DNA from 2 places in the Halomonas sp. IOP_6 genome. Region 1 is predicted to be linked to the other one. Evidence: predicted binding sites of a transcription regulator. Region 1 holds the regulator's gene; the other holds the start of a gene.

Region 1 (4,215 bases):
TTCACCAGCATTTGTGCCAGTTGTTCCACCATATAGACAGAACGGTGCTGCCCGCCGGTACAGCCAATAGCAATAGTCATATAACTGCGCTGGCTATTTTGGTAAGCGGGTAGCCACTTTTCCAACCATGTCTGGATATCATTGCGCATTTCTTCTACGACGGGATATCCCTTAAGAAAGTTGATGATGTTCGCGTCACGCCCAGTGTATTGGCGCAGCGTAGGGTCCCAGTAGGGATTTGGTAAGCAGCGCACGTCAAAGACGAGATCAGCGTCAAGTGGGACGCCACGTTTATAGCCAAATGACTCTAGTGTCAGCGTTAATCTATCTTCACGCTGTTGGGCAACCTGATCCGTTATTCGGCGGCGCAGGTCATGAACCGACAGACGCGATGTGTCGATCATCAGGTCGGCAAGATCACGGATGTCGAGCAGGGTTTCTTCTTCTTTATTGATGGCCTCTTCAAGCGTCATGTCACTATCACGCGTAAGAGGGTGGCGACGACGCGTGGCTGAGTATCGCTCAAGAAGAATTCGCGCATCGGTGGTTAGATAGATAACCTGGAAGTGAATGCTTTTCTGACGCAAAGATTCAAGCATTTTTGGCAGCTGCTTTAGCGCAGCTGGTAAATTACGCGCATCGATACTTACCGCTAGTTGAGGGCGTGCCCCTTGCTCGCGAAGCTCATCCACAAGGGAGCCGAGTAACATGGCGGGCAAATTATCGATGGCACAATAGCCAAGATCTTCTAACGCTTGTAAGGCGATAGATTTACCGGACCCTGAACGGCCGCTAATGATCACCAGTTGCATAGAGTTTCTCTTGGCATGCCAATAAAAATGGAGGTAAACGTTAAACTAGTAGGCAGTGTCTAGCGGTGGACCATTTAGGTAACAGGTTGTTCACGAATTTTTGCTGTAATAAGGTCCAATAGCTCACGTTGGCTAGCCGCTCTACGAAGCTGCTGACGTGTGTCAACGTTGTTCATGATGGACGCCACTTGCCCTAATAAGGCTAAGTGCGTGTCGTCCGCCTCTTCGGGCACTAAAAGTACGAAAACAAGGTCGACGGGGTCGCCATCAATAGCATCGAAATCTACTGGCTCAGCTAACTTTAAAAAACCAGCGATAGGCGAGCTGCAGTGAGGGCTACGGGCGTGAGGAATAGCAACGCCGTTGCCTATTCCAGTGCTACCCAAACGCTCACGACCAATCAGGCGGCTGAAGACTTCTTGGCTATCTAGGCTTGGCGTGTTTTGCGCAATAAAGGTGCTGAAAAATTCCAGCACCCTTTTTTTGCTGCCCCCGGGGACGTCATACAGCACGCGCTCCGGGGGAAGAATAGTTTCCAACGTCATTGAGTTAACGCACGCCAGCGCCTTGGGCGCGAGCTTGTGCTTTTTCCTTGTGTTTAACGAGTTGACGATCAATTTTGTCCGCTAGTGCATCAATCGCAGCGTACATATCGTTGTCTAATGCTTCTGCGTGTAGATCGGCACCTGCAGCATGCAGGGTGCAGGCAGCTTGCTGGCGCTCCTTTTCAACAGATAAGGTCACTTGTACGGTGGTGATATTGTCATAATGGCGCTCAACGCGTTCCAGCTTCTCATTTACATAGTCACGCAAGGCGTCAGTCAGATCTACGTGATGACCAGTGATATTTACTTGCATTGACGTGCTCCTTATCCATCGGACTGTTCTTCGATTGTAACCCTTTTTGCGCTATTGCAAAGCCCTTAGACAGACTTTGTTCGTTAGCACTGTTTTATTAGCGTAAACGGCGGCGTTCGCTTGAAGAGGGTATACCCATCGACTCGCGATATTTGGCCACCGTTCGCCTTGCCACATTAATGCCACCCTCTTCCAATAGCGACACGAGGCGGCTGTCTGAGAGAGGTTTCCCGGGCGGTTCATCTTGCACCAGTTTTTTGATTCGAGCGCGGATGGCGGTGCTGGAGTGACTGTCACCGCCGTCCTGGCCACTTACTTGGCTTGAAAAGAAGTATTTGAGCTCAAACACTCCGCGCGGAGTATGAATGTATTTCTGGGTGGTGACCCTGGAAATAGTGGATTCATGCATTTCTACGGCGTCTGCGATATCGGCTAAAATCAGCGGTTTCATGGCTTCTTCGCCGTGTTCCAGAAAGCCTATCTGGCGAGCTATGATTTCTCGGCCCACCCGCAGTAGCGTATCATTTCGACTTGAAAGGCTCTTGATGAGCCAGCGAGCTTCTTGGAGATGCTCTTTTAAAAATTGGTTATCTTGGCTCTTGTCAGCCCGTTTGATCAGGCTTGCGTAGTCAGGTTGAATGCGCAAGCGCGGCAATGCCTCAGGATTTAGCTCCAGGTGCCATCCTTCGTGGTCATGGCGTACGACTAAATCTGGCGTTACATAGCTGTCATCAGTGTCGCCAAAGGCACTTCCTGGGCGAGGATCAAGGCTGCGGATCAAGCGGATGACATCATCAAGCTGCTCATCATCTAGACTTAACCGCCGCTTTAGCAAACGCACATCATCCTTACCAAGCGCTTCCAGAAATTGACGCACTAACCGCTTGGCAGGCATAAGCAGCGGTGTATCTTCCGGTAGTGAGGCGAGCTGCAGCATTAAGCACTCCCGCAGGTCGCGAGCAAATACACCGGTGGGCTCAAACTGTTGAAGACGAAGCAAGGTTGTTTCAACTTCACGCTGGCTAAGGCCTTCATGCCCTTGGGCTTTAAGTCCTTCGCGAATGTCATTGAGAGGCTGGGTTAGGTAGCCGTTGGCATCCAGTGCATCGATGAGGCTTTCAGCAATGGCGTGGTCGCGTGGTGAAAAATCTGTCATGGCGAGTTGCCAAAGTAAGTGGCCATGCAAACTTTGACCAGCGGCTTGACGCTCAAAGTCAGGCCCCTCGCTGCTGGCACCATGGCTACCAAGGTCTTGATAAGTGTCTGACCAGTCACTGTCAGTTGAGAGTTCGTTAGGAATGCTTTCGGACCATTCAGCTTCCTGGGGTTCACTAACGGCCTGTTCGCCGAACTCATCTTCCTGCTCAAGCATTGGATTGGCATCAAGTGCTTGCTGAATTTCTTGACGGAGGTCCAGCGTTGATAGCTGTAACAGGGCGATGGCCTGCTGCAGCTGAGGTGTCATGGTCAGCTGTGTACCGATACGCAATTGAAGAGAAGCTTTCATGACCATCTGAGAACCGCTCGTTAATCAGAAAGCTCCACCCTAGTGCGAGTTATGGCTTGGTGCAAGTGCAATAAGTATGCCACCACTACTATTTTTTCTACAGATGGCTGTTTACAAGCGGAAATCAGCCCCCAAATAAACGTCTCTTACCCGCTGGTTGTTGAGAATTTCCTGAGGGGGGCCACTGGCGATGATATGGCCGTCACCTACAATGTAAGCAATATCGCAAATATCCAGTGTTTCCCTGACGTTATGATCAGTGATCAGCACGCCGATATGGCGCTTTTTGAGGGCTCGAATGATCGTTTTAATATCGCCCACTGAGATTGGATCAACGCCGGCAAACGGCTCATCAAGCAGGATAAAGGCAGGCTCGGTCGCGAGGGAGCGGGCAATCTCAACACGTCTACGCTCTCCGCCCGAAAGACTCATGCCGAAGTTGTCACGAATGTGCGTGATGTGAAAATCTTCCAGTAGCGACTCAAGGCGCTGCTCCCTGGCGCTACGATCGAGCTCTTTGCGGGTTTCCAGGATTGCCATGATGTTGTCGGCGACGGTAAGTTTGCGAAAAATAGAGGCTTCCTGAGGCAAGTAGCCAATACCAGCCATTGCACGTTCGTGCATGGGGGCATGGGTTAAATCAAGCTCATCAATGCCAACCTTTCCCGCATCAGACTTTACCAAGCCGACAATCATATAAAACGATGTCGTTTTGCCTGCGCCATTGGGGCCTAGTAGCCCTACCACGCTGCCTTGAGATATCTCTAGGTTAATATCCTTAACGACACGGCGGCGTTTATAGCTTTTAGCTAAGTGTTGGGCATAAAGTGTTTTTATCGGCGCGGTTTCTGATTCTGAGGCTGTGGTTTGAGGTGCGGGCTCTGCGTTATTGGTCGCCACTGGACACTCCTATTGTTCCGGCTGAAGAGTCATGCGGATACGTTGTGGCTCACCACCACTAACATCAGAACGCGCCTGAACCACACCTTGGTCGATAAAGTACTCTAATCGCCCACCTTCAAAGCGATCTGCTTGCTG
Region 2 (4,215 bases), on a different contig from region 1:
GCCGGGATCAGAATTAGCTAGCTCATCAATTCCGACCACGCTTTTGTGTAGGTTAGCTGAAAAAGGACTCAACCAAAGCACCAAGAATGGCAGCAAAAAAAGGGCGCTCATAAGTATGTAGCCGAATATAGAGAACTCACGGGAACTCTCAGTATCAACGACCTTCGTTTTTCCCTGAACACGCCGCTTCAATTTTTTGTATGTCGCATTGTCTGAGGCATAGGGCTGGGACCAGGCGAGGAACTCCTCAAGGAAGGCCCGTCGAAATTCCACACTTTGACTTGCCCAAAGATCGAATGAAAAGAAAGCAAACTTCTTAGGGTGGCTAATATCGAGCTCTTTTTCAGTGATCGTAACGACCGTTGTTTTTCCGCTTCCCCAAGTCCCCTCTAGGCCGATTGAGCGATCTTCATTAGAGAATTTGACGATTGCGTTAGCTAGTGCTCGTGCGGATCTCTCGTGTCCTTTGCCGGAAAAACCATCAGCCTCTTGTGGGTCATCAGACAAAAAATCGAAAGCAATTTCTTCTGTTTCTCTCATTATCGTTTAGTCCTTTGTATCTAAGTAAAGGTACGCTGGAGGGCTAATCTTATTCAATACATTGTCATGATATTTTCTATAGAAAATTCTGTGTTTTTCTTGGAATTCAGTTTCCATGTAGCCACAATGCTGATTGTTTTGTGATAATGGAAATTAAAAATAAAATATAAGTTATTGATTTTAAGTGTTTTTTAAGGTTAGCGTCTCTGAGGTATAGTGATGGTGATTTTTAAATATAATTTACTCTGTTGCTTGGTAAATCAATTCCGTAGTGTCGATCTAAATGAGCCCCATCGCCCACCATTTTACCTTAGGTATAAGATCACTTAGGTCTCGTTACTTGCTGTTGTGAAGCACTCAGACCATAACGCTGAAGCCTGCGCACCACGCTGGATTGGCTAATCCCCAGCCGCTCAGCGATGGCGTACGTGCTAGGGAGCGTTTTGCTCAACGCTTCCAGTGTTTCGCGTTCTAGTCTGGCGAGGTACTGCTTTAGGGTTTCCTCTGGTGCTAAGGCGGCGACTAACGAAGAGGTTGAAGTTTGCGCTAGATTAGCAGGGGGCTGCTCCGTAAAGGGGTGAGGACTAGGTGCTTCAATTTGATCCGTTGGGCTGGATAGCCAGGCTCTTTCTAGCCAGTTTTCAAGCTCGCGGACGTTACCTGGCCAGTCGCTTCCCATTAACGTTGACCATACTGGGTTGCCCAGGATTTTTTGTCGCCCATAGCGTTGGTTAAGGCGTTTCAAACAGGCTTCCACGAGATCAGGAATATCTTCTCGGCGGTCGCGTAAAGGGGGAAGCGTGACCGGTATGACGTTGAGACGGTAGTAAAGGTCCAGACGAAATAGGCCCGCTTCTACTTGTTTAGCTAAATTCTGATTCGTGGCGACAACTAAGCGAAAGTCCACTTTGCGCGGTCGTGTATCGCCTAACCGGGTAAGGCTTCCGTCCTGGATAACTTTTAGCAGTTTGGTTTGCATTAGTAAGGGAAGCTCACCGATTTCATCGAGAAACAGCGTGCCACCTTCTGCTTGCTCTAATAAGCCTGCTTTTCCTTGGCGAGCCGCGCCGCTGAACGCGCCGGGCTGATAGCCAAACATCTCAGACTCAAATAAGTTTTCGGGAATGGCCGCACAGTTAACCTCAATAAAGGGATGGTTATGGCGTTGGCTCCAACGGTGCAACTGTTTGGCAAACGCGGTTTTTCCCACGCCCGACTCTCCCAGCATCAATACATTAGCGTCTGAGGGGGCGACCCGTTTGAGAAGCAAGGCGACTTCACGCATAACGTGGCTTCGCGCCTGCAAGTTATCCAGCGCGTCGTCCAGCGCTTGCTCCTCGGCATCGGGGGCTGCTTGGCTACGTTTTAAGTGCTCACTAAAGCGCTTCTGGAGTAGTGCATATTCGTCTTGTAGGAGCTGTAAATCGGTTAAGTCTCTGGAGCGGCTGATAACACGCTCCAACTTTCCATTTACAAAGACAGGATAGGCTTCAGCAATCACACGGCGTCCGGTGCCTGTTACCTGCATAAGTTGGGCTGGCTGGTGGGTGCGCATCACTTCTAAGGTGATGGATGGCTTCAAGATGCCTGCTTGCTGAAGCTGGTAAACGCTATTGCCTAGCAGCTCTTCCCGGGGCGCACCATAAACAGCCTCAGCACCGGGGCTAATATCAAGCACTCGACCCTCTCCGCTGACGATAAAGAAGTGATCGTTGGCGGTTTCCACAATGGTTTTTAGCACGCACTTATCGATTTCACTCATAGCGATTGTCTCTTGAGTAACCTGTGATTCATTTTTGCATCGATGATGCATAGGTGACTTAAGTGTACGTGATTTTGATTCATTACTGCATCGATAATAGCTGAAAGCCCTATTGTTAGGGCGTTTAGAGACTTGGCATGTTCTGTGCAATGTAGTTGTTATTCAGCGCTACAACATGAACAACGCCAAGGAGATCTGTATGTCTGATTTTAACCAGCCGCTTGGGGGCAATAGCATGCCGCGCTTTGGTGGGCCAGCCACCATGATGCGTTTACCCACCCAGGAAAGCGCCGCTGGCTTAGATGCTGCTTTTATCGGTATTCCAATGGATATTGGTACGTCTAACCGCCCTGGTACGCGTCTTGGCCCACGTCAGATTCGTGATGAATCTCGCATGCTTCGACCCTATAACATGGCTACCCGCGCCGCCCCGTTTGAAAGTTTACAAGTGGCCGATATAGGTGACGTGCCCATCAACACGTTTCACCTGCCCAAAAGTGTGGACATCATCACGGCCTTTTATGATGACGTGCTTACACACAACTGCATTCCGCTAACGTTGGGTGGCGAACACACCCTGACACTGCCCATTTTACGTGCCATTGCCAAAAAACATGGGCCAGTGGGGCTGATCCATATTGATGCCCATGCCGATGTAAACGAGCACATGTTCGGTGAGCCGATTGCCCATGGCACGCCGTTTCGCCGTGCCCAGGAAGAAGGCCTGTTAGCCAACGGCAAAGTGGTGCAAATCGGCCTTCGTGGTACCGGTTATGCCGCCGAAGATTTTGATTGGTGCCGAAGCCAGGGTTTCCGCGTTGTTCCCGCTGAAGAGTGCTGGCATCGCTCGCTTGCTCCCTTGATGGAAGAAGTGCGCGAGCAGATGGGCGATGTGCCTGTCTATATCAGCTTCGATATCGATGGCTTGGATCCTTCTGTTGCGCCAGGAACGGGAACGGTAGAGATGGGCGGACTGACCTCAGCGCAAGGGCTAGAAATTGTGCGCGGTGCGGCAGGCTTGAACATCGTCGGCTGTGATCTAGTGGAAGTGTCGCCTCCTTATGATCCCAGCGGTAATACCGCATTGATGGGCGCCACACTGCTGTACGAAATGCTCTGCGTGCTGCCGGGCGTGAAACACAGTGATTAAGCTGTCCTGAAATAGCTAATAAATAAAAGCGCTTACCTGACAAAGCGCTAATGGTCAGAGAAATGGCAGGCTACTTATTGCCTGCCAGGACGCCACCAGCCCACCTCCAATAATCATTTACAATGGGTGTAATATGAAAACGAATTATTCTTTTGGTCGAGATACGCTCTCAGCTAAGGATGTAAAGCATAGTCTTGGTTTATTCAGTACTTTTGCTTTATGGCTTGGGGCAAATGTTGTTGTTACTACTATTCTAACTGGCATGCTGCTAGTGCCAGATTTGAACTTCAGCATAGCCATGAGCAGTGTAGCTATTGGCTCGATCATCGGTGCCATTCCGCTAGTACTTGTTGGTCTTATGGGGCAACGAACAGGCTTGCCTTCTATGGTTCTAACTCGCCGTGCTTATGGCCCAATAGGTAGTCGAGCAATTTCATTAGTTAACATGTGCGTACTTATTGCCTGGAGCTGGATTCAAGCTTTGTTGGCTGGTATGTCTTTAAACTATGCCATAGAGAGCACTACGGGCTACTCCAACCTGCCTCTTATGACCATTTTATGTGAAGTGGTGGTGGTGTTAATTGTATTGCGTGGTCACATTGGTATTGAACGTGTGGAGCGTTGGGCTGCACTTGTAATGATGAGCTTGGCAGCATTAGTGCTCTATCAACTTAACAAACATTACGATGTCAGTATGTTACTGGATATGCCAGCAGAAAGCCGAAATGGCATAACGCTTGGAATCGCTTTTGATATTGTCATT

Evidence for each region. Region 1 encodes sigma-54, which starts transcription at its own class of promoters, with help from an activator protein. Its sites were predicted from a motif close to TGGCACNNNNNTTGCTNT; they were not measured.
Region 2: a site for sigma-54 is predicted at 2,436-2,453, ahead of speB (agmatinase). Genes of this name have one in related genera too.

The regions. Positions count from the first base shown of each region.
Region 1 covers NZ_JAIRBO010000001.1:549,253-553,467, reverse strand. The annotation lists gene rapZ (RNase adapter RapZ) at 1-812, opposite strand, end outside; gene ptsN (PTS IIA-like nitrogen regulatory protein PtsN) at 887-1,357, opposite strand; gene hpf (ribosome hibernation-promoting factor, HPF/YfiA family) at 1,362-1,670, opposite strand; gene K7H08_RS02620 (RNA polymerase factor sigma-54) at 1,768-3,183, opposite strand; gene lptB (LPS export ABC transporter ATP-binding protein) at 3,289-4,014, opposite strand; gene lptA (lipopolysaccharide transport periplasmic protein LptA) at 4,087-4,215, opposite strand, start outside.
Region 2 covers NZ_JAIRBO010000005.1:251,290-255,504, forward strand. The annotation lists gene K7H08_RS11660 (P-loop NTPase fold protein) at 1-540, opposite strand, end outside; gene K7H08_RS11665 (sigma-54 interaction domain-containing protein) at 863-2,302, opposite strand; gene speB (agmatinase) at 2,502-3,452, shown strand; gene K7H08_RS11675 (purine-cytosine permease family protein) at 3,586-4,215, shown strand, end outside.